DNA from 4 places in the Streptomyces sp. NPDC059567 genome. Region 1 is predicted to be linked to each of the others. Evidence: riboswitches for the same ligand, from Rfam matches in the RefSeq annotation. Region 1 holds a riboswitch; each other region holds the start of a gene.
What was found. A riboswitch is a leader RNA that binds a small molecule or an ion and turns the genes downstream of it on or off. The one in region 1 is predicted to bind cobalamin.

Region 1 (5,595 bases):
TGAGCCGTGGGTCGCGGGGCAGGGGCCGTCCGGCCGCCTTGAGGGCGGCGTCACTGGCGTACCGGCCGGCCGCGATCGCGGCCGCGCCGACACCGAGCAGGGTGGTGACGGCCGCTGCCGTCGCTGTAGCCGGGCGCACGCTCCCAGTGTCGGCAGGGCGGGGTCGGGCTGCCACCGGACAGACCCGCACGGGCCCGATCCGGGCTGTCACCGAGCCGGACCGGCGGTGGGCCACTCCGGAGTGACATGGATCTCTTCGACGGGTCCCCCGGTCGACTGACACGGCCCCCGGAGTGTCCGGCTGGTGACATGGGGCGAGAGGGGCGGAAGTGGGACACGTCCCTTGTGTCCGGCAACGGCACGGCTTACCCGGGGTTGCGGGGCGACCACATCGTGGACAGAACCGCGTCCGGAGAGGCTAAGCGGAATGTCCGAACACGGTTAGAGTCACCATGCAGCCCGACCCAGTTCACCTTCCGTTCACTCAGGTTGCCTACGTTCGTCCAGCCACTGACGTCAAACGATTGCCTGGGTAAATGGAACACATCACGCTGCTGCTCGCGATTGTGGTCGTGACAGCTCTCGTGTTCGATTTCACGAACGGTTTCCACGACACCGCCAACGCGATGGCGACGACCATCTCGACCGGTGCCCTCAAGCCCAAGACGGCGGTGGCCATGTCCGCCGTGCTCAACCTGGTCGGTGCGTTCCTGTCCGTCGAGGTCGCCAAGACGATCTCCGGCGGGATCATCAACGAACAGGGCATTCGTACCGAAGTGATCTTCGCGGCGCTCGTCGGCGCCATCCTGTGGAATCTGCTGACCTGGCTCATGGGTCTGCCGTCCAGCTCCTCCCACGCCCTCTTCGGCGGTCTCATCGGCGCGGCCGTGATGTCGGCCGGCTGGTCGGCCGTCAACGGCGGCACCATCGTCACCAAGGTGCTCATCCCCGCGATCGCCGCGCCGCTCGTCGCCGGCCTCGCCGCGATGGCGGCCACCAGGCTCACCTACAAGATCGCCTCCAGGACCGCCGAGAAGTCCACCGCCAAGGGCTACCGGGCCGGCCAGATCGCCTCCGCCGGTCTCGTCTCCCTCGCGCACGGCACCAACGACGCGCAGAAGACCATGGGCATCATCACCCTGGCGCTGGTCACCCAGGGTGTCGTCGCCCCCGGCTCCAACCCCCCGATGTGGGTCGTCGTCTCCGCCGGTGTCGCGATCGCGCTCGGCACCTACCTCGGCGGCTGGCGCATCATCCGCACCATGGGCAAGGGCCTCACCGACCTTCAGCCGCAGCAGGGCTTCGCCGCGCAGACCAGCGCCGCCACGGTCATCCTGGCCTCGTCCAACCTGGGCTTCTCCCTCTCCACCACGCAGTCCTGCTCCGGCGCCGTGATGGGCGCGGGTCTCGGCCGCAAGGGCGGTGTCGTCCGCTGGTCGACCGCGACCCGGATGTTCGTCGCCTGGGGTCTGACCCTGCCCGCCGCGGGTCTGGTCGGCGCCGGCGCCGAGTTCCTCACCAAGCAGGGCGGCGGGGGCGTCGCGACCGTCGCCGTCCTCCTCGTCGCCGGCTCGAGCGTCATCTGGGCGCTGTCGCGCCGCAAGCCCGTGGACCACAACAACGTCACCGCGGACGACCTCGACGCCGAGCCCGCGGGCGTCGTCACCACCGCGATCGCGGCCGTCACCCCGCCGCCGGCCGGTTCCGTCGCCTCCGTCGCGGACGAGGACCTCAAGACCACCATCCCCTCGCCGGCCCCCACGGACCCGGCAGCCCCCACGGCCCCCGCGGCCGCGGTGTAAGGAACGAACGACATGAAGATCGACTGGGCAGCTCTCGGCTCCGTCTTCGGAGTCAGCCTCGTGGCGACCGTCGCCCTCGTGGGCCTGTTCACCCTCGGCATCGTCGGCCTCTCCAAGCAGGAGCAGGCCGCCTCCCAGGGAGGCTCCGCCGCCCTGGCGCGCACCGGCGCGTACGCCTGCTTCGCGCTGTGCGCGGCGGCCGTCGCGTACGGCATCTATCTGATCGTCGTCTGACGACGGTCCCGCTTCGACGGACGGGCGGTCGCACCTTCGGGTGGGACCGCCCGTCCGTCGTTCCTGTGGTGCTTCGCACACTGTCCCGCCGCAGGTCAAACGTGAGTTGACGGGTGTTCGCACAGCGTGGTGGACTTCCGGGGCCATTACGGCGGCAGCAGAGGAAGTCCGGTGCGAATCCGGCGCGGTCCCGCCACTGTGACCGGGGAATCGATCCCCCGGGAGCCAGGAACTCTCGCCGCCGGTCACGTCGAGCCAGGGCGCGGACCCTGAGTGAGGACACAGCGCCATGCCCGGCCGCACTGCAGCCACAGGTGTATTCGCTTACGGCGCCGCCGCCGGTCTGGCCGCGGACCTGATCATCGGCGACCCCCGCCGCGGCCATCCGGTCGCCGCGTTCGGGCGTGCCGCCGGCTCCGTCGAGAAGATTCTCCGGCGCGACCACCGCGGGTGGGGCGCGCTGCACACCGCCGTCTGCGCCGGTGGCGCCACCGCGATCGCGGCGCTGGCCGCCCGTACCGTACGTGACCGCCCCGGAGCCGCCGTCGCGCTGACCGCCGCCTCCGTCTGGGCCGTCGTCGGCGGCACGACCCTGGGCCGGGAGGCCCGCGCCATCGGCGGGGCCCTGGCGGCCGGGGACCTGGAGGTGGCCCGCGAGCGGCTGCCGCATCTGGTGGGGCGCGATCCGCAGTCCCTGGACGGTCCGGCGATGGCCCGCGCGGTGGTCGAGTCCGTCGCCGAGAACACCTCCGACGCCGTCGTGGGCGCCCTGGTCTGGGGCGCGGTCGCCGGGGTTCCGGGGCTGGTCGGCTTCCGGGCCGTGAACACGCTGGACGCGATGGTCGGCCACAAGTCCCCGGCGTACCGGCGCTTCGGCTGGGCCTCGGCCCGGCTCGACGACGTCGCCGGCTGGCCGGGCGCCCGGCTGACCGCCGTGCTCGCGACGGTGGCCGGTGGCGACCCGAAGGGGGCGGTGAGGGCATGGCGGCAGGACGCGGCCAAGCACCCGAGCCCCAACGCCGGTCCGGTGGAGGCGTCCTTCGCGGGGGCGCTCGGCGTCCGGCTCGGCGGGACGCTCTCGTACGGCGGACGGGTCGAGCACCGGCCGGTGCTGAACGGGGAGGGCCGGGCCGTGGAGGTCGGGGACATCGAACGGGCGGTGCGGCTCTCGCGCCGGGTCACCGCGCTGACGCTGGCGGTGTGTGTGGGTGGACGGATCGCGGCGGGCGCGATGAAGCGGAGGAAGGCATGAGAGGCGGGGGGCTGCTGGTCGCGGGGACCACGTCCGACGCGGGCAAGAGCGTCGTCACGGCGGGCATCTGCCGCTGGCTGGTCCGGCAGGGTGTGAAGGTCGCGCCGTTCAAGGGCCAGAACATGTCCCTGAACTCCTTCGTGACGCGCGAGGGCGCGGAGATCGGCCGGGCGCAGGCCATGCAGGCACAGGCGGCCCGTGTCGAGCCGACCGCGCTGATGAACCCCGTGCTGCTGAAGCCGGGCAGCGACCGCTCCAGCCAGGTCGTCCTGATGGGCAGGCCGGTGGGCGAACTGAGTGCCCGCGGCTACCACGGTGGACGCCAGAAAGAGCTCTTCGAGCCCGTGCTGGCGTGCCTGGAGGAGCTGCGGGGCACGTATGACGCCGTGATCTGCGAGGGGGCGGGCAGTCCGGCCGAGATCAACCTGCGGCGCACGGACATCGTGAACATGGGCATCGCACGGGCGGCGCGGCTGCCGGTGCTGGTGGTCGGCGACATCGACAGGGGCGGGGTGTTCGCCCAGTTCTTCGGCACGACGGCGCTGCTCGCGCCGGAGGACCAGGAGCTGATCGCGGGCTATCTCGTGAACAAGTTCCGGGGTGACGTGACCCTGCTGGAGCCGGGCCTCGACATGCTGCTCGGGCTGACCGGGCGCCGGACGTTCGGTGTGCTGCCGTACGCGCACGGGCTCGGCATCGACGAAGAGGACGGCCTGCGGGTCTCACTGCGGGGCACCGTCCGCGAGTCGGTCGTCGCGCCGCCGGTCGGCGAGGACGTGCTGCGGGTCGCCGTCTGCGCCGTGCCGCTGATGTCCAACTTCACCGACGTGGACGCGCTGGCGGCCGAGCCGGGCGTGGTGGTGCGCTTCGTGGACCGGGCCGAGGAACTCGTCGACGCGGACCTGGTGGTCGTCCCGGGCACGCGCGGCACGGTCAAGGCGCTGGCCTGGCTGCGGGAGCGCGGCCTCGCCGACGCGATCGCCCGGCGCGCAGCGGAGGGCCGGCCGGTACTCGGCATCTGCGGCGGCTTCCAGGCGCTCGGGGAGCGGATCGAGGACGAGGTCGAGTCGAAGGCCGGCACCGTCGACGGGCTCGGACTGCTGCCCGTACGTATCCGGTTCGCGCCCGAGAAGACGCTGGCCCGGCCGGTCGGCGAGGCGCTCGGCGAGCCCGTGGAGGGGTACGAGATCCACCACGGCATCGCGGACGTGCGGGGTGGGGAACCCTTCCTGGACGGCTGCCGGGTCGGCGCCGTCTGGGGCACCCACTGGCACGGCTCCCTGGAGAGCGACGGCTTCCGCCGGGCGTTCCTCCGGGAGGTCGCGGCCGCGGCCGGACGGCGGTTCGTCCCGGCCCCCGACACGTCCTTCGGCGCGCTCCGCGAGGAGCAGCTGGACCGTCTGGGCGACCTGATCGAGGAACACGCGGACACGGACGCGCTGCTGCGCCTGATCGAGAACGGCCCGCCGAACGGGCTGCCGTTCATCCCGCCGGGCGCGCCGTGAGGGCGGGCCCGCACATGAGCGAACGTCAGCGACCCGACCTTGAAGGAGTGACCACCCGATGAGCACCCGGTATCCGTTCACCGCCGTCGTCGGCATGGACGACCTGCGGCTCGCGCTGCTGCTGAACGCGGTGAGCCCGGCGGTGGGCGGTGTCCTCGTACGCGGTGAGAAGGGGACCGCCAAGTCGACCGCCGTGCGGGCGCTCGCGGATCTGCTGCCGTCGGTGGCGGTGGTCGCCGGGTGCCGGTTCAGCTGCGACCCGGGCGCGCCCGATCCGCAGTGCCCGGACGGGCCGCACACCGAGACGCCCGGGGCCGCCCGCCCCGCGCGGATGGTCGAGCTGCCCGTCGGCGCCTCCGAGGACCGGCTCGTCGGTGCCCTGGACATCGAGCGGGCGCTCGCCGAGGGCGTGAAGGCCTTCGAGCCCGGGCTCCTCGCGGACGCGCACCGCGGGATCCTCTACGTCGACGAGGTCAACCTCCTCCACGACCACCTGATCGACCTGCTCCTCGACGCCGCCGCCATGGGCTCCTCGTACGTCGAGCGCGAGGGCGTCTCCGTACGGCATGCGGCCCGCTTCCTGCTCGTCGGCACGATGAACCCCGAAGAGGGCGAGCTGCGGCCGCAGTTGCTGGACCGCTTCGGTCTCACCGTCGAGGTCGCCGCCTCCCGCGAGCCCGAGCAGCGGGTCGAGGTCGTGCGCCGCCGGCTCGCTTTCGACGACGACCCGGCCGCCTTCGCCGCCCGCTGGGCCGACGAGGAGACCGCGCTGCGGGACCGTGTCGTGGCCCCGCGCGGGCAA
Region 2 (5,595 bases), on a different contig from region 1:
GTCCGCGTCGGTGACCTCGGCGAGGGCGGGGGGCGACCAGCGCGGGCTGCGGTCCTTGTCGATGACCTGGGCCCGGATTCCCTCGACGAGGTCGGGTGAGCTCAGTGCCGCGCAGGAGACGCGGTACTCCTGCTCGAGGACCCGTTCCAGCGGCCCGAGCCCGCGGGCCCGGCGCAGCGCGGCCAAGGTGACCTTGAGCGCGGTCGGGGACTTGGCGGCCAGGGTGGCGGCCGCCTCCTTCGCCACCGCCACGCCGCTGCCAAGGAGGCGGTCCACGATCTCCTCGACCGTGTCGGCCGCATAGCAGTGGTCGATCCACTCGCGGTGGGCCGCCAGTTCACCGGGCGGCGCCTGGCCGACGTGCGCGGCCAGGGCGTCGTGCACGGACGCCTGCGCGAGGTCCGCGACCAGCCGGTCGAGCCGTTCGGCAGGTACGAAGTGGTCGGCGAGGCCGCACAGCAGCGCGTCGGCGGCTCCGACGGGCGCTCCGGTCAGAGCGAGATGGGTGCCCAGCTCGCCGGGTGCCAGGGCCAGGAGGTAGGTGCCGCCGACATCGGGGACGAAGCCGATACCGGTCTCGGGCATGGCGACGCGGGAGCGTTCCGTGACGATCCGCACGGTGCCATGGGCCGAGATCCCGACTCCGCCGCCCATGACGATGCCGTCCATCAGGGCGACGTACGGCTTGGGGTAGCGGGCGATCAGGGCGTTGAGCCGGTACTCGTCGCGCCAGAAGTCGGCCGAGACCGTGCCGCCGGTGCGGGCGTCCTCGTAGATGGCGCGGATGTCGCCGCCCGCGCTCAGTCCGCGCTCCCCCGCGCCGGAGATCACCACCGTTTCGACCGCGGCATCGTCCCGCCAGGCGGTGAGCGCGTCCTCGATCCGCAGCACCATGGGGTGACTGAGCGCGTTCAGGGCCTTGGGGCGGTTGAGGATCAGACGGCCCGTCCGCCCCTCGGTGCGGACCAGGACTTCCTCGTCCCCGGTCATCGCGGGTGCTCCGTCATGCCGCGGGCGACGATCACGTTCATGATCTCGTTGGTTCCTTCCAGGATCCGGTGGACCCGCAGGTCGCGGACGATCTTCTCGATGCCGTACTCGCTGAGGTAGCCGTATCCGCCGTGGAGCTGCAGTGCCCGGTCGGCGACGGAGAAGCCGGTGTCCGTGGCGAACCGCTTGGCCATGGCGCAGAGTTGGGGCGCCTGCGGGTCGCCGCGGTCGAGAGCCTCGGCGGCCTCCCGGACCAACGCGCGGGCGGCGGTGAGTTCGGTGGCCATGTCGGCCAGCCGGAACTGCAGGGCCTGGGCATCGAGCAGCCGGCCGCCGAAGGCCTCGCGGTCGGCGAGGTGGGTGAGGCTGCGGTCGAGTGCGCTCCGGGCGCCGCCGAGGGAGCAGGCCGCGATGCCGAGGCGGCCGCCGTTGAGGCCGTGCATGGCGATGCGGAAGCCCTCCCCCTCGGCACCCAGCCGCCGGCCTGCGGGGATCCTCACCCCGTCGAGGACGACCTGGCGGGTGGGCTGCGCGTTCCAGCCCATCTTGTGTTCGTTGGCGCCGAAGGAGACTCCCGGATCTCCTCGTTCGACGACGAAGGCGGAGATCCCGCGGGGACCCTCCCCGCCGGTGCGGGCCAGGACGATGTACACGTCGGAGGCGCCGGCGCCGGAGATGAACTGCTTCACTCCGGTCAGGACGTAGTGTTCGGCGTCACGCTCGGCGCGGGTGCGCAGCGCGGCGGCGTCGGAGCCGGCGCCCGGTTCGGTGAGGCAGTAGCTGCCCAGGGTCTCGGCGGAGCAGAGGCCGGGCAGCAAGCGCTCCCGCTGCTGTCGGTCGCCGTATCGGTCGATCATCCAGGCGACCATGTTGTGGATGGAGAGGTAGCCGGCGATGGAGGGGCAGCCGGTCGCCAGGGTCTCGAAGACGAGGACGCCGTCGGCCCGGGTGAGTCCGCAACCGCCGTGCTCCTCCCGTACGTAGACCCCGCCGAGTCCGAGCGAGGCGGCCCTGCGGATGACGTCGACGGGGAAGTGCTTGTCCTGGTCCCAGGCCACGGCGTGCGGGGCGAGCTGCTCCTGCGCGAAGTCGAGGGTGACTTCGGCGAGGGCGAGCTGGTCCTCGGTGAGGGTGGTCACGGCGCTCATCCCATCGTCGGGATGGTGAAGCTCGCGCCTTCCTTGACCCCGGAGGGCCAGCGCGAGGTGACGGTCTTGGTACGGGTGTAGAAGCGGACGGCGTCCGGTCCGTGCTGGTTCAGGTCGCCGAAGCCGGACGCCTTCCAGCCGCCGAAGGTGTGGTACGCCACGGGCACCGGGATGGGGACGTTGACGCCGACCATGCCGGTGTCGACCCGGCGGGTGAAGTCGCGGGCGGTGTCGCCGTCTCGGGTGAAGATGGCCACGCCATTGCCGTACAGATGCTCGCTGGGCAGCCGCAGGGCCTGCTCGTAGTCGGCGGCCCGTACGACGCACAGCACCGGGCCGAAGATCTCCTCCTGGTAGATCCGCATCGAGGAGGTGACCCGGTCGAAGAGGGAGGCTCCGGCGAAGAAGCCGTTCTCGTGTCCGGGGAGGGTGAACCCACGTCCGTCCACGACGAGTTCGGCGCCTTCGGCGACGCCGATCCCGACGTAGTGGTCGACCCGGTCCAGGGCGTCCCGGCTGACGAGGGGACCGAAGTCGGCGTCCGGGTCGTCGGAGGTGCCGATACGGAGTCCCGCGATGCGCTCCTTCAACTTCGCGACCAGCGCGTCGGCGGTCTCCTCACCGACGGGTACGGCGACGGAGATCGCCATGCAGCGCTCACCGGCGGAGCCGTAGCCGGCGCCGATCAGTGCGTCGGCGGCCTGGTCGAGGTCGGCGTCCGGCATCACGATCATGTGGTTCTTGGCCCGCCGAAGCACTGGGCGCGCTTGCCGTGGGCGGCGGCGGTGGCGTAGATGTGCGCGGCGATCGGGGTGGAGCCGACGAAGCCGAGTGCCTGGACGCGGGGGTCCGCGAGGAGGGTGTCGACGGCTTCCTTGCCGCCGTTGACGACGTTGAGGACGCCGGGCGGCAGGCCGGCCTCCAGGAAGAGCTCGGCGAGCCGCAGCGGTACGGAGGGGTCCCGCTCGGAGGGCTTGAGAATGAAGGCGTTTCCACAGGCCAGTGCCGGTGCGGCCTTCCACAGCGGGATCATCGCGGGGAAGTTGAAGGGGGTGATCCCGGCGACGACACCCAGAGGGCTGCGGAGCGAGTGCACATCGATGCCGGTCCCGGCGTTGTCGGTGAACTCGCCTTTGAGGAGGTGCGGGATCCCGGCGGCGAACTCCACGACTTCCAAGCCGCGTTGCAGGTCTCCGTGCGCGTCGGCGACCGTCTTGCCGTGCTCGGCGGAGAGCAGCCGGGCCAGGGAGTCCCGTTCGCCCTCGACGAGTTGGAGGAAGCGCAGCATGACGCGGGCGCGCCGCTGCGGGTTCCACTGGCCCCATGCCCGCTGGGCCTCCTGGGCGTCGGCGATCGCCGCCTCGGTGTCGGCCCGGCCGGCCAGGGGGACCCTGGCCTGGACGGCGCCGGTGTTGGGGTCGTGGACGTCGGCGAAGAGACCCGACGTGCCGGTGGTGTGCTTTCCGCCGATGAAATGGGTGAGTTCGCGGACCATCGAAGCCTGCTCTCGTCAGGTGAGGATCCGAGGAGGGCGCGGCGAGGGGCCGCGGTACGACACCGATCGGGGTGCGCACCGCGCGTCCGGCCGCGGGACAGGGGAAGGCGAGGGGCGCCTTCGTCGAGTCACGAACGCGGGGACAGGGCCTCGCCGTTCGGGTACTCCGCCGGATCACCTGGGCCGTGGTCACGTACCGGTGCCATGCGTGTCTGCTCCATCCTCGTGGACAACACGGAACACCCCACGGCCGGTATCCTGACTCCCGGATCAGCGCGTGCTCTCCGGCCTTCCCGACGGATGGTTTCCGTCAGTGGCCTGAACTGCTGGAAGAGCACACTCCCCGGTCACAGTGGCGGGACCGCGCCGGATTCACACCGGCTTCCCTGCACCGCGGGCTTGTCACGAACATATAGTTGGACGTCCTAGTAAGTCCACCCCCCCCACCTACGGGCACGGTGCGTGTCCTCGACGGCGGGCCCGGGCCGGGGCCTCACCGGGTGAGCGGCGCGGTCAGCTCGCGCCCGACGCGGGTCCCGCCAGGCCGTGCAGCAGCAGGGCGGTGAGGGTGTCGACGACCTCCTGGTCGGTGGCCCGCGGGCCGTCCTCTCGTGCCGTGATGACGGCGAACCCGAGCATCGAGACCATCGCACCCATGGCCGCCGCGACCAGCGCCGGGTCGCCCGGCAGCTGGTGTCCGCGGTCGCGGAGCCACTCCAGGTGCTCGCGGAGGGTCGCCGTCTCCTGGGCCAGGCTCGCCCATGCGCGGCCTTCGCCGGGCGGGCCGGCGAAGTTGGTCTGCATCAGGGCCACGACCACGGGCAGGTGCTCGCGCACGACCCGCCAGGTGACGGCGAGATGCTCGCGCAGCTGGTCGGGGTCCGTCAGATCGTGGTCGACCGGGTGGTGGCCCGCGCCGATCTCGGCGTCGGCCTGGGCGTTCAGATCCTGCATCAGGGCCTGGAGCAGGGCGTTCTTGTCCGCGAAGTGGGCGTAGAAGGAGCCGGTGGCGCGCCCGGCCTCGCGGGTGATGTCGGTGATCTTCGTGTCGAGATAGCCGCGCTCGGCGAACAGCCGCCGGGCCGCGTCCTTCAGCGCCGCCTCGGTCTCGGCGGCCTTCTCCTTGCGTACGCCCATCACCTGAGTCCTCTCGTCGGGCTTGACGTGCGTCAGCCCCCTGCCTCATTGTGAACCACAGTTCGGTGAATCTGAATTCACTGAATCTTGATTCAGGGGGTATGGATGAACGTCATGGTGATCGGCGGCGGAGTGGCGGGCGCCGCAAGCGCCCTGGCGCTGCGGCGGCTTGGTGTGGAGGTCACGGTGTACGAGGCGTACGCCGAACCGGCGGGCCAGGTGGGCTCGTTCCTGAGCCTGGCGTCCAACGGTCTGCGGGTGCTGCGCTCCCTCGGCGTGCTGGAGCGGGTGCGGCGGGCCGGGATCGATGTGCCCGGCCAGCGCATGTGGTCGAGCTCGGGCAAGCTTCTGGGTGACGTTCCGCGAGGACGGCTGAGCGGCGACACGCTGCACAGCGTGACCCTGATGCGGGGCGACCTGGTCGAGGCGCTGCGCGCGGAGGCGCTGGCGGCCGGGGCCGCCATCGTCACGGGTGAGCGCCTGGTCGATGCGGTCACCACCGAGAAGGGGGTGCGGGCGGTCTTCGCGAGCGGTCGCTCGGAGGAGGCATCGCTGCTCATCGGCGCCGACGGCATCTGGTCGGCCACTCGGTCACTGCTCGACCCGCGGGCGCCCGCTCCCGAGTACGCCGGGCTGTACAGCGTCTCGGGCATCGCCGAGGGCATCGAGACCGAACCCGGCTTCCTCAACATGACGTTCGCCCGGAACGGCGCCTTCATCCACCTCGCCGCCCCCGATGGCAACGTCTGGTGGTCGGCCCAGGTCTCGTGCCCCGCGCAGCCGGAGCTCGGCCTCACCGAGGAGGAGTGGCTCCGCCGCCTGACC
Region 3 (5,595 bases), on a different contig from region 1:
TCCAGAGGGATGTGCACGGTGGTCAGCCTCGGACGCATCTCCTGCGCCACGGGCACATCGTCGTAGCCGACGAGGGAGACGTCCTCCGGGATCCGGGCACCCGCCTCCTCCAGCGCCTGCGCCGCGCCCGCCGCCACGATGTCGTTGGCGGCGAAGATGGCGGTGAAGTCGAGCCCCTCGCCGAGGAGTTCGACCATCCGGCGATAGCCGAAGCCCCTGCTGAAGGCACCGGTGTGCACCAGACCGGCGTCGGGCGTCACGCCGCGCAGTTCGAGGGCCCTGCGGTATCCGGCGAGGCGGTCCAGCGTGGTCGAGACGGCGGGCGGGCCGCCGAGGTAGAGGATCCGGCGGTGCCCTTGCGTCAGCAGATGGTCGGTGATGGCGAACGCGCCGCCCTCGTTGTCGTACTCCACCGCCGCCGCGGGGACCCGTCCCCCCAGCGAGGGCCGGCCGCACAGCACCAGGGAGGAGCCGCCCGCGTGCAGTTCCTCCGCGCGGCGGGTGAGTTCCGCGGTGTAGGCGCGGTCCACGACGCTCCCCCCGACCAGCACGACCACGTCGGCACGCTGCTCGTGCAGGAGGTCGACGAAGGCCAGTTCGCGCTTCGCGTCGCCCTGCGTGCAGCAGACCAGACAGAGCCGGCCCGTGCGCGCCGCCTCGCGCTCCACACCGCGCGCGATGTACGCGAAGAAGGGGTCGACGATCTCGCTGACGATGATCCCCACGGTGCGGTTGGAGGTGCCGGCCAGGGCGCGAGCATGCGCGTTCACGACATAGCCGAGCTCCCGCATCGCGCCCTCGACCCGGTCGCGGGTCGCCTGCGCCACGGGATAGTTGCGGTTCAGCACCCGTGAGACGGTCGCCGTCGACACGCCGGCGAGCGCGGCCACCTCCCGGATGGTCGCGCGCCGCGAATCCCCCGCCGCCACCTGCCGAGCACTCCCGTCCATCGGTGCCGCCTCCTCACGTGCGGCTGGAGCCTATACGAACTCCGTCGCCGTCGTTCATGGGAGCTGAACGAGGCCGCCCCGAGGAGCGGGTTCGGCACTGATCGGGTCGCGCCCCACGGCCCCTCGCAGCGGGTGTGTCTCGTTTCACCGTCCGGAATATGAGCCGATCGCGTCGTTCCCTGCCCGCGCGGTACGCTGCCCGGGCAGCTGGTTCGCCCCGTCAGCCAGGCGGGACGCGTCGTAAGAGGGAACCCGGTGGGAATCCGGGACTGCCCCGCAGCGGTGAGCGAGAACGACCGCCGTCATACGCACTGGGCCCGTGAGGGCCTGGGAAGCGACGGCCAGTAGGTGTCTCGTACGGCTTCCGTACGAGACGTGCTCGCGAGTCCGAAGACCTGCCCGCTGCCCGCACGCGACCGTTCGCGTGCGGTGATCCCGGTGACCTCGTGGGCGGGTCGGCGTGCACAGCAGGGCGGATCGGCCGCGCGTACCTCGATGTACGCCCCGGCGGTGGTCCGTCCGGTTCGTCACCCCTCGCTCGCGGCTCTCCGGGTCTGTCTCACGACACGCAAGCTCGCGAAGGAGAGTTACGTGACAACCGAGTCCGCGGCAGCACGGGCCACCGTCCACGGATACCCCCGCCAGGGTGGGAACCGGGAACTGAAGAAGGCCGTCGAGGGGTACTGGAAGGGCCGCGTCACCGCCGATGCCCTCCGGGAGACCGCCCGTGAGCTGCGCAGGAGCAACTGGGAGCAGCTCGTCGACGCCGGCGTCCACGAGGTCCCGACCGGCGACTTCTCCCTCTACGACCACGTCCTCGACACCAGCGTCATGGTCGGCGCGGTACCCGCCCGTCACCGCGCCGCCGTCGAGGCCGACGCGCTCGACGGGTACTTCGCGATGGCCCGCGGCACCCAGGACGTGGCGCCGCTGGAGATGACCAAGTGGTTCGACACCAACTACCACTACCTCGTCCCCGAACTGGGTCCCGACAGCGCCTTCAGTGCCACGAGCGACAAGCAGGTCGCGGAGTTGAAGGAGGCCCTCGCGCTCGGCCACTCGGCCCGCCCCGTCCTGGTGGGACCCGTCACGTACCTGCTGCTGGCCAAGCCGGCGCCCGGTGTCGCCGAGGACTTCGAGCCGCTCACCCTGCTGGACCGGCTGCTGCCCGTGTACGCCGAGGTGCTCGCGGACCTGCGCGCGGCGGGCGCCGAGTGGGTGCAGCTCGACGAGCCCGCCCTCGTCCAGGACCGCACCCCCGCCGAGCTGAACGCCGCCGCCCGCGCCTACCGCGAGCTCGGCGGCCTGGCCGACCGGCCGAAGCTGCTGGTCGCCTCCTACTTCGACCGGCTGGGCGAGGCGCTGCCCGTGCTGGCGAAGGCCCCCGTGGAGGGACTCGCGCTCGACTTCACCGATGCCGCCGCCGCGAACCTCGCGGATCTCGCGGCGGTGGGCGGCCTGCCGGGCAAGCGGCTGGTCGCCGGCGTCGTCGACGGCCGCAACATCTGGATCAACGACCACCAGAAGTCCCTCACCACCCTCGGCACCCTGCTCGGCCTCGCCGATCAGGTCGACGTCGCGGCGTCCTGCTCGCTGCTCCACGTCCCGCTGGACGCCGCGGCCGAGCGGGACATCGACCCGCAGATCCGCCGCTGGCTCGCCTTCGCCCGCCAGAAGACCGCCGAGATCGCCACGCTCGCGCGCGGCCTGTCCCAGGGCACCGGCGCGATCGCCGCCGAACTGGCCGCCAATCGCGCCGATCTGGCCTCCCGGGCAAGCTCGGCGATCACCAACGACCCGGCCGTACGGGCGCGCACTGCCGCCGTCACCGAGAGCGACACCCGCCGCGCCCAGCCCTACGCCGAGCGCGCCGCCGCGCAGCGGGCCCACCTGGGCCTGCCGCCGCTGCCGACCACGACCATCGGCTCCTTCCCGCAGACCGCCGAACTGCGCACCGCACGCGCCGATCTGCGCGCCGGATGGCTCGACAAGGCGGGTTACGAGGAGCGGATCGAGGCCGAGATCCGCGAGGTCATCGCTTTCCAGGAGAAGACCGGTCTCGACGTCCTCGTGCACGGCGAGCCCGAACGCAACGACATGGTCCAGTACTTCGCCGAGCAGCTCACCGGCTACCTCGCCACCCAGCACGGCTGGGTCCAGTCGTACGGCACCCGGTACGTCCGGCCGCCCGTCCTGGCCGGCGACATCTCCCGCCCTGTGCCGATGACGGTGCGCTGGACGACGTACGCACAGCGGCAGACCTCCCGCCCCGTCAAGGGGATGCTGACCGGCCCGGTCACGATGCTCGCCTGGTCGTTCGTCCGCGACGACCAGCCGCTCGCCGACACCGCCCGCCAGGTCGCGCTCGCGCTGCGCGACGAGGTCGCCGATCTGGAGGCGGCGGGCACGTCGGTGATCCAGGTCGACGAACCGGCCCTGCGCGAGACGCTGCCGCTGCGCGCCGACGCCCACGCCGCGTACCTCGCCTGGGCCACCGAGGCCTTCCGCCTCGCCACGGCCGGCGTCCGTCCGGACACCCAGATCCACACGCACATGTGCTACGCCGAGTTCGGCGACATCCTCCGGGCCATCGACGACCTCGACGCGGACGTCATCAGCCTGGAGGCAGCGCGCTCCCATATGCAGGTCGCGGACGAACTCGCCGGCGCCGGATACCCCCGGGAGGTCGGCCCCGGCGTGTACGACATCCACTCACCGCGCGTTCCGGAGGAGGCGGAGGCCGTCACCCTCATCGAGCGCGCCCTGCTCTCCGTACCCGCCGACCGGCTCTGGATCAACCCCGACTGCGGGCTGAAGACACGCGGCTGGGGCGAGGTCCGGCCGGCCCTGGAACACATGGCCGCGGCGGCCCGCCGAGTCCGCGGCAGCCTGCCCCGGGCGGAGAGCTGAGCACATGAACACCCGTATCACCGTCGGCGATCGGGCCCACAAGGCACCGGCCGACTCCCAGGTGACCCTCGCCCACATCATGAGCGAGCACGAAACCAATCTGTACGGGACCATCCACGGCGGCGTCGTCATGAAACTCATCGACGACGCGGCCGCGGCAGCGGCGGGCCGCCACGCGGACGGCCCCGCCGTGACGGTCTCCGTCGACCGGATGACGTTCCTCTCCCCCGCCCGCGCCGGGGACCTGCTCACCGTCCACGCCGAGCTGTGCCACGCGGGCCGGACCTCGATGGCCGTCGCGGTCGGCGTCACCGCGGAACGCTGGAACGCGACCTCCGGTCCCACGACCGAAGTGGCCACCGCCCGGCTGACCTTCGTCGCGATCGACGCGGAAGGCCGTCCGCGCCCGGTCCCCGGCCTGAAGGAGGAGTAGCGGCGTGCCGGGGGCGTGACCGGCGTCCCGGACGGTCTCGACCTGGGCGGAGGCCCCGGCGGAGGTGGCGGGTGGAACGGACCACCGGCCACCTCGGAGCCGGGGCCGCCGCCGAGGAGCGGAGGTCACCGGGGCAGGGTCGCCGGCGCGCACCGCACCGCGGTCGCTCACTCAATCGGAATTCGCACCGGGTCAGGCGCACTTGCGTTCCTCCCGCCGCCGGACCAGTTCCTCGACCGCGCTGGGGAGGGTCGTCTCGAAGTCGATCAGTTTCGCCCAGGTCGGGGTCACGACGATCCGGACCATGCCGTCGTAGAGCGAACGGACCTCGGCCTCCCACTCGACCCGCTGCTCGGGCGTCATCGTGTAGGCGCCGTTGGACTGGAGGAACTCTTCCGGGATGCCCTCGACGACGTCCAGCTCGGCCCGACCGCGGATCAGGAGGATCTTCGGTGGGTGCACCTCCGTGTCGATGGTCAGCGCGATCGACGGGTTGGCGCGGAGTGCCGAGAGCTTCGGGGCGTTCGTCGGAGTGCACATGACGATCTCCGAGCCGTTCCAGACGAAGCCGATCGGGACGGCGCGTGGCGTGCCGTCCTTGGCGACGTAGGCGAGGCGAACCAGATCGCGGGCCAGGAGCTCCTGGCTCATCGGACGGTTCAGGACCTCGGTGATCTCGCTCTGCTGCACGGTCGGACCCACCTGCCCATCATCGTGACTCTCACGGGGGGCGTCCGCCCGGTCGACGTGCGAAGGCTCCCGGACAGACACCACCTCCCCACGCTGCCCTGCCGACGGCCGGTACGCCGTGAGCGTGGCCGCGGCCTGGGCCGAACGGGCCACCCCGGGCGTCGTCCCGCCCGGGGTGGCCCGCGCATCCGGTCGGGTCGGACCTCGCAGGCGATCTCGGCGTCCGTGCCACCCTCGCCACGCGCCGCCTCTGCACCCATCCGCGCGAGCCCTGACGCGATCCGGCCACACCCCGGTGCGCCGAGTCGGTCTCCACCGGCGCACTCCGCGACCATGGCCCACGCCGAGGGCCGTGTTCCGTCGATGCGAGGGCCGCTGCCTCGGGCCTGTCACCATGCCCTGCCGAAGGTCGCGGGGGTCGCGAGGAAGGAAGCACCGTGAGCGTCAGCCGTCGGACCGTACTGCGAAGGGGAGCTCAGGCGACGGCGATCGGCCTGACGACGGCGTGGGCGGGAGGGCACACCGCCGCGGCCGAAGGAATCGGAGCGCCGGCCGGCCACGCCCCCGAGGCCGCGGCCTGGCGGGCCCTGGCCCGCAGCCTGAGCCCGGGCG
Region 4 (5,595 bases), on a different contig from region 1:
TACTGACCGGCCGTGGCCGGTGACCGCCTCCGGCCGGTGCGGCGCGTCCGGCGGCGACGCACCGGCCCTGCGGGGTCTGTGATCGGGGGCGGGGAGCGCAGATACTGCTGAGGGTCGCACCACACCTGCCAGCGCTGCCAGGAGATGCCCGTGAAGATGCTGATCAACGTTCCGGAGACCGTGGTCACCGATGCGCTGCGGGGGATGGCCGCCGCGCATCCCGAGCTCACCGTCGATGTCGAGCGTCGCGTCGTGCTGCGGCGGGACGCGCCCGTGGACGGCAAGGTGGGGCTGGTGTCCGGGGGTGGGTCCGGGCATGAGCCGTTGCACGGGGGGTTCGTGGGGCCCGGGATGTTGGCGGCCGCATGCCCCGGGGAGGTGTTCACGTCGCCGGTGCCCGATCAGATGGTGCGTGCCGCCGCCGCAGTCGACAGCGGGGCCGGGGTCTTGTTCGTCGTCAAGAACTACACCGGGGACGTCCTCAACTTCGAGATGGCCGCCGAGCTCGCCGAGGACGAGGGCATCCAGATCGCCAAGGTGCTCGTCAACGACGACGTGGCGGTGACGGACAGTCTGTACACGGCCGGGCGGCGCGGGACCGGGGCCACGCTGTTCGTGGAGAAGATCGCCGGGGCCGCTGCCGAGGAGGGCGCGCCGCTGGAGCGGGTGGAGGCGATCGCGCGTCGGGTGAACGAACGGTCGCGGAGTTTCGGCGTGGCCCTGAGCGCCTGCACCACGCCCGCCAAGGGCAGCCCCACCTTTGACCTGCCCGCCGGTGAGCTGGAGTTGGGCATCGGGATCCACGGCGAGCCGGGGCGTGAGCGGCGGTCGATGATGACCTCGCGGGAGATCGCGGACTTCGCCGTCGATGCCGTGCTGGAGGATCTGCGGCCGTCCGGTCCGGTCCTCGCCCTGGTCAACGGCATGGGTGCCACTCCGCTGCTCGAGCTGTACGGCTTCAACGCCGAGGTCCAGCGCGTCCTGACCGAACGTGCGGTGCCGGTGGCCCGGACGCTGGTCGGGAACTACGTCACCTCCCTCGACATGGCCGGCTGTTCGGTCACGTTGTGCGAGGCCGACGAGGAGATGCTGCGGCTGTGGGACGCGCCCGTGCAGACGCCCGCCCTGCGCTGGGGCCGGTGAGAGGGGTGTCCGAGGTGAACGAGTTCGACGCCGCGTTCTTCCTTCGCTGGCTGACCATCGCCGCGGCCGCCGTGGACCGTGAGGCCTACCGCCTCACCGATCTCGACTCGGCGATCGGCGACGCCGACCACGGGGCCAATCTGAAGCGGGGGTTCGCCGCGGTGACGGACGTACTGGAGAAGGAGCCGCCCGCGACGCCGGGAGCCGTACTCGTCGCCGCCGGACGGCAGTTGATCTCCACCGTGGGTGGCGCGTCCGGTCCGCTGTACGGGACGCTGCTGCGCCGGACGGGGAAGAGTCTCGGCGAGGCTGCGACCGTGACGCGGCAGGAGCTGGCCGCGGCGCTCACCGCGGGAGTCGCCGCGGTGGGACAGCTCGGCGGGGCGCGGGTCGGTGACAAGACGATGCTGGACGCGCTCGTTCCGGCGGCCGAGGGGCTCGGCGAGTCCTTCGCGGCGGCCCGGGACGCGGCCGAGCGCGGCGCCCTCGCGACCGTCCCCCTCCAGGCGCGCAAGGGCAGGGCGAGCTATCTCGGCGAGCGTTCCATCGGGCACCAGGACCCGGGGGCCACCTCGTCCGCGCTGCTGATCGCCGCCCTCTCCGAGGCGGCGGCCGCATGACCGCGCAGGTGGGAATCGTCCTCGTCTCGCACAGCGCGGAGGTGGCCGCCGCCGTCGCCGCGCTGGCCCGGGGTCTCGCGGCCGGCGGGGCGACCGCGCCGATCGCCCCCGCGGGCGGCACACCGGCCGGCGGCCTCGGCACCAGCTCCGACCGGATCGCCGCGGCGGCACACGAGGTCGACCGGGGCGCCGGTGTGGCGCTGCTCGTCGACCTCGGCAGCGCCGTGCTGACGGTCAAGGCGCTCCTCGCCGAGGAGGACGAGCTGCCGGAGGGTTCCCGGCTCGTGGACGCCCCGTTCGTCGAGGGCGCCGTCGCCGCCCTCGTCACGGCGAGCGCGGGCGGTGACCTGGACGCCGTGGTGGCCGCGGCATCGGAGGCGTACACGTACCGAAAGGAGTGAGAGGGGGGCGCGCGCGAGACCTGTCACACACCGTCCGGAAGGGCCTCCGTGTTGTGATGTACCTGGTCAACCCACTACTGTCACAGCGCCTTGGTGTACGGGAAACCGGTGCGGTACCGGTGCGGCCCTCGCCACTGTGATCGGGAAGTCCGGCTCCATCCCTCCGGGGAAGCCACTGGACCACCGCGGGAGACCGCGGCGGTTTGGGAAGGCGGAGCCGCGACGGCATGACCCGTCAGCCAGGAGACCGGCCAAGGTGCGTTGTCCATCCACGAGGTGCTGGAGAGGGTCTCCCAACCATGCATATAGCCGAGGGGTATCTGCCCCCTGTGCACGCGGCCGCCTGGGGCGTCGCGTCCGCTCCTTTCGTCGTCCACGGAGTTCGCGCACTGACCCGTGAGGTCAAGGCCAACCCCGAGTCCACCCTGCTGCTCGGTGCGTCCGGTGCGTTCACTTTCGTCCTTTCCGCGCTCAAGATTCCGTCGGTGACGGGAAGTTGCTCGCACCCCACCGGTACGGGGCTCGGCGCGATCCTCTTCCGGCCGCCCGTGATGGCGGTCCTGGGCACGATCACGCTGCTCTTCCAGGCGCTGCTGCTCGCCCACGGCGGGCTGACGACGCTCGGTGCCAACGTCTTCTCGATGGCGATCGTCGGTCCCTGGGCCGGTTTCGGTACGTACTGGCTGCTGCGCCGGTCCAACGTGCCGCTGATGGTGAGCGTGTTCTTCGGTGCGTTCGTCGCCGACATCTCCACCTACTGCGTCACCAGCGTTCAGCTCGCGCTGGCCTTCCCGGACCCGGGCAGCGGTGTGCTCGGCGCGCTGGCCAAGTTCGGCGGGATCTTCGCCGTGACCCAGCTGCCGCTCGCCGTCAGCGAGGGGCTGCTCACGGTGCTCGTGATGCGGCTGCTCACGCAGTCCAGCAAGGGGGACCTGACCCGCCTCGGTGTCCTGCTCCCGTCCCGGAAGAAGAACGAGAACGCGGAGGCGAGCGCCTGATGAGCCGGAACGCGAAGATCAACACACTGCTCCTGCTCGTCGTCGCGGCGCTCGCGGTGCTCCCGCTGGTGCTGGGGCTCGGCGACCACAAGGAGGAGCCGTTCGCAGGGGCCGACGCCGAGGCGGAGACGGCGATCACGGAGATCGCTCCCGACTACGAGCCGTGGTTCAGCCCGCTGTACGAGCCGCCGTCCGGCGAGGTCGAGTCGGCGCTGTTCTCGCTCCAAGCGGCGCTCGGCGCCGGCGTGCTCGCGTACTACTTCGGGCTGCGGCGCGGTCGCAGGCAGGGCGAGGCGCGCGCCGTGACGGCGAAGGAACCGCTGGTCACCACCGGCGACGAGTAAGCGCCGATGCTGCCGATCGACGCGGCGGCGCACAGCAGTCGCTGGCGCCGCCGTCACCCCTGCGAGAAAGCCGTGCTCGGGTTCGGTCTGACGCTGTGCGCGGTCTGTCTGCCGCCCTGGCCGGGCGCCGTGCTCGTCGCGGCGGCCACGCTCGCCGTGCTTCTCGGCCCCGCCGGGGTGCCGGGGCGTCAGCTGTGGCGGGCGTTCCGGATCCCCCTGGGATTCTGTGTGACGGGCGCGATCCCGCTCCTGTTCGAGGTCGGCGGAGCGCGGGGGATCGTCGCCCTCGCGCCGGACGGTCCGGTGCATGCGGGCGAGTTGCTGCTGCGGACCTCGGCTGCCTCGCTGGGCGTGCTGCTGTTCGCGTTCACCACACCCGTCTCGGACGTGCTGCCACGTCTCGTACGGGCGGGGGTTCCGGCGCCCGTGGTGGACGTGGCGCTGGTGATGTACCGGATCAGCTTCCTGCTGCTGGACGCGATATCCAAGATCCGACAGGCGCAGGCGGCCCGGCTCGGGCTCACCACCCGGGCGGCGACCTGGCGCTCGCTCGCGGGGCTCGGCGCGACCGCGTTCGTCCGCGCCTTCGACCGGGCGCAGCGCCTGCAGACCGGGCTCGCCGGGCGGGGGTACGACGGGACCCTGCGGGTGCTGGTGCCCCAGGCCGCGGTCTCGGCCCGATTCCTCGCGTCGACGGCCGGTCTCCTGGCCTGTCTCGTCGCGCTCTCTCTCGTCCTGGAAAGGTCCCTGCCGTGAGCCCTGCGCCGCCTGTCGTGGAACTGGTGAAGGCCACGTTCGCCTACGAGGACGGGCCGGTCGTCCTCGACGGCATCGACTTCGCCGTGCCGGAGGGCCGGGCGATGGCTCTCCTCGGCCGCAACGGCGGCGGCAAGACGACGCTGCTGCGGCTGCTCAGCGGGGGTCTGCGCGGCAGCGCCGGCACGCTCCGGCTGGACGGCGAGGACGTGTCGTACGACCGGAAGGGGCTGACCCGGCTGCGGACGACCGTGCAGTTGGTCGTCCAGGACCCGGACGACCAGCTCTTCGCGGCCTCGGTCGGGCAGGACGTGTCGTTCGGGCCGATGAATCTGGGGCTTCCGGAGGATGAGGTACGACTCCGGGTCCGCGAGGCGCTGGAGGCGCTGGACATCGTGGCCCTGGAGGACCGGCCGACCCATCTGCTCTCGTACGGGCAGCGGAAGCGGGCGGCGATCGCGGGCGCCGTGGCGATGCGGCCGCGGGTCCTCATCATGGACGAGCCGACGGCCGGTCTCGACCCGCACGGGCAGGAGCGCCTTCTTGAGGTGCTCGGGCGGTTGCGGGACTCCGGTACGACGGTGGTCATGGCGACGCACGACGTCGATCTGGCGCTGCGCTGGGCGGACGAGGCCGCCGTGCTCTCGCCCGAGGGGCTGCGGACGGGCCCGATCGAGGAGCTGCTCGCCGACGACGAGCTCCTCGACGCGGCGCGCCTGCGTCGCCCGTGGGGCATGGCGGTGACGCGGCTGCTGCGCGCGCACGGCCTGCTCGCCGCGGACGCGGAGGGTCCGCGCACGGCGGAGGACCTGGACAGCTGGGTGACCGCACCGCGAGGCGCGTGAGGCACAGGAGGCATCCGAGACACCGAACGGAGCTGGGGGCCCGAGACGCCTGATGCACCCGCGTCCCCAAGGCACCTCGTGCACCTGGGCGCCCTGAAGCGCAAGGCATACGACGCGCCGTGCGCACCTGGGCGCCCACGGCGCTTGAAGCACCACGACGGCCCCCTGGCGGATCCCCGCCAGGGGGTCGTGGTGCGCAACGTCGCGCAGATCACCCTCCCCCGCTTATGCAACTTGTTGCACAAGCCCCCTCGGGTCGTCTACAACAGTCACGACGACACTGCGCGAGGAGGCGCCCCCATGACCACCCCGTACCCGCACCTGCTGAGCCCGCTCGACCTCGGGTTCACCACCCTGCCGAACCGGGTGCTCATGGGTTCCATGCACGTAGGCCTCGAGGAGACCGAGAACGGCTTCGAGCGCATGGCCGCGTTCTACGCCGAGCGCGCCCGCGGCGGCGTCGGGCTGATCGTGACCGGCGGCATCGC

Region 2: linked by a shared signal. The riboswitch ahead of ACFVZW_RS00745 (CoA-acylating methylmalonate-semialdehyde dehydrogenase) and the one ahead of ACFVZW_RS27605 (cobalamin biosynthesis protein) in region 1 are both predicted to bind cobalamin.
Region 3: linked by a shared signal. The riboswitch ahead of metE (5-methyltetrahydropteroyltriglutamate--homocysteine S-methyltransferase) and the one ahead of ACFVZW_RS27605 (cobalamin biosynthesis protein) in region 1 are both predicted to bind cobalamin.
Region 4: linked by a shared signal. The riboswitch ahead of ACFVZW_RS00490 (energy-coupling factor ABC transporter permease) and the one ahead of ACFVZW_RS27605 (cobalamin biosynthesis protein) in region 1 are both predicted to bind cobalamin.

The regions. Positions count from the first base shown of each region.
Region 1 covers NZ_JBHWBS010000079.1:102-5,696, reverse strand. Annotated here, with positions in the region: gene ACFVZW_RS27620 (alpha/beta hydrolase) at 1-139, opposite strand, end outside; gene ACFVZW_RS27615 (anion permease) at 537-1,802, shown strand; gene ACFVZW_RS27610 (hypothetical protein) at 1,815-2,036, shown strand; cobalamin riboswitch at 2,150-2,294, shown strand; gene ACFVZW_RS27605 (cobalamin biosynthesis protein) at 2,326-3,288, shown strand; gene ACFVZW_RS27600 (cobyric acid synthase) at 3,285-4,793, shown strand; partial or broken gene ACFVZW_RS27595 (ATP-binding protein) at 4,852-5,595, shown strand, end outside.
Region 2 covers NZ_JBHWBS010000001.1:174,918-180,512, reverse strand. Annotated here, with positions in the region: gene ACFVZW_RS00755 (enoyl-CoA hydratase/isomerase family protein) at 1-990, opposite strand, end outside; gene ACFVZW_RS00750 (acyl-CoA dehydrogenase family protein) at 987-2,138, opposite strand; partial or broken gene ACFVZW_RS00745 (CoA-acylating methylmalonate-semialdehyde dehydrogenase) at 2,135-3,633, opposite strand; cobalamin riboswitch at 3,864-4,044, opposite strand; gene ACFVZW_RS00740 (TetR/AcrR family transcriptional regulator) at 4,147-4,770, opposite strand; gene ACFVZW_RS00735 (FAD-dependent oxidoreductase) at 4,876-5,595, shown strand, end outside.
Region 3 covers NZ_JBHWBS010000031.1:29,509-35,103, reverse strand. Annotated here, with positions in the region: gene ACFVZW_RS16575 (LacI family DNA-binding transcriptional regulator) at 1-950, opposite strand, end outside; cobalamin riboswitch at 1,142-1,368, shown strand; gene metE (5-methyltetrahydropteroyltriglutamate--homocysteine S-methyltransferase) at 1,542-3,860, shown strand; gene ACFVZW_RS16565 (acyl-CoA thioesterase) at 3,865-4,293, shown strand; gene ACFVZW_RS16560 (pyridoxamine 5'-phosphate oxidase family protein) at 4,486-4,983, opposite strand; gene ACFVZW_RS16555 (FAD-binding oxidoreductase) at 5,421-5,595, shown strand, end outside.
Region 4 covers NZ_JBHWBS010000001.1:119,861-125,455, reverse strand. Annotated here, with positions in the region: gene ACFVZW_RS00510 (GPP34 family phosphoprotein) at 1-6, shown strand, start outside; gene dhaK (dihydroxyacetone kinase subunit DhaK) at 151-1,143, shown strand; gene dhaL (dihydroxyacetone kinase subunit DhaL) at 1,158-1,763, shown strand; gene ACFVZW_RS00495 (PTS-dependent dihydroxyacetone kinase phosphotransferase subunit DhaM) at 1,760-2,164, shown strand; cobalamin riboswitch at 2,211-2,435, shown strand; gene ACFVZW_RS00490 (energy-coupling factor ABC transporter permease) at 2,464-3,162, shown strand; gene ACFVZW_RS00485 (energy-coupling factor ABC transporter substrate-binding protein) at 3,162-3,506, shown strand; gene cbiQ (cobalt ECF transporter T component CbiQ) at 3,513-4,262, shown strand; gene ACFVZW_RS00475 (energy-coupling factor ABC transporter ATP-binding protein) at 4,259-5,107, shown strand; gene ACFVZW_RS00470 (FAD-dependent oxidoreductase) at 5,408-5,595, shown strand, end outside.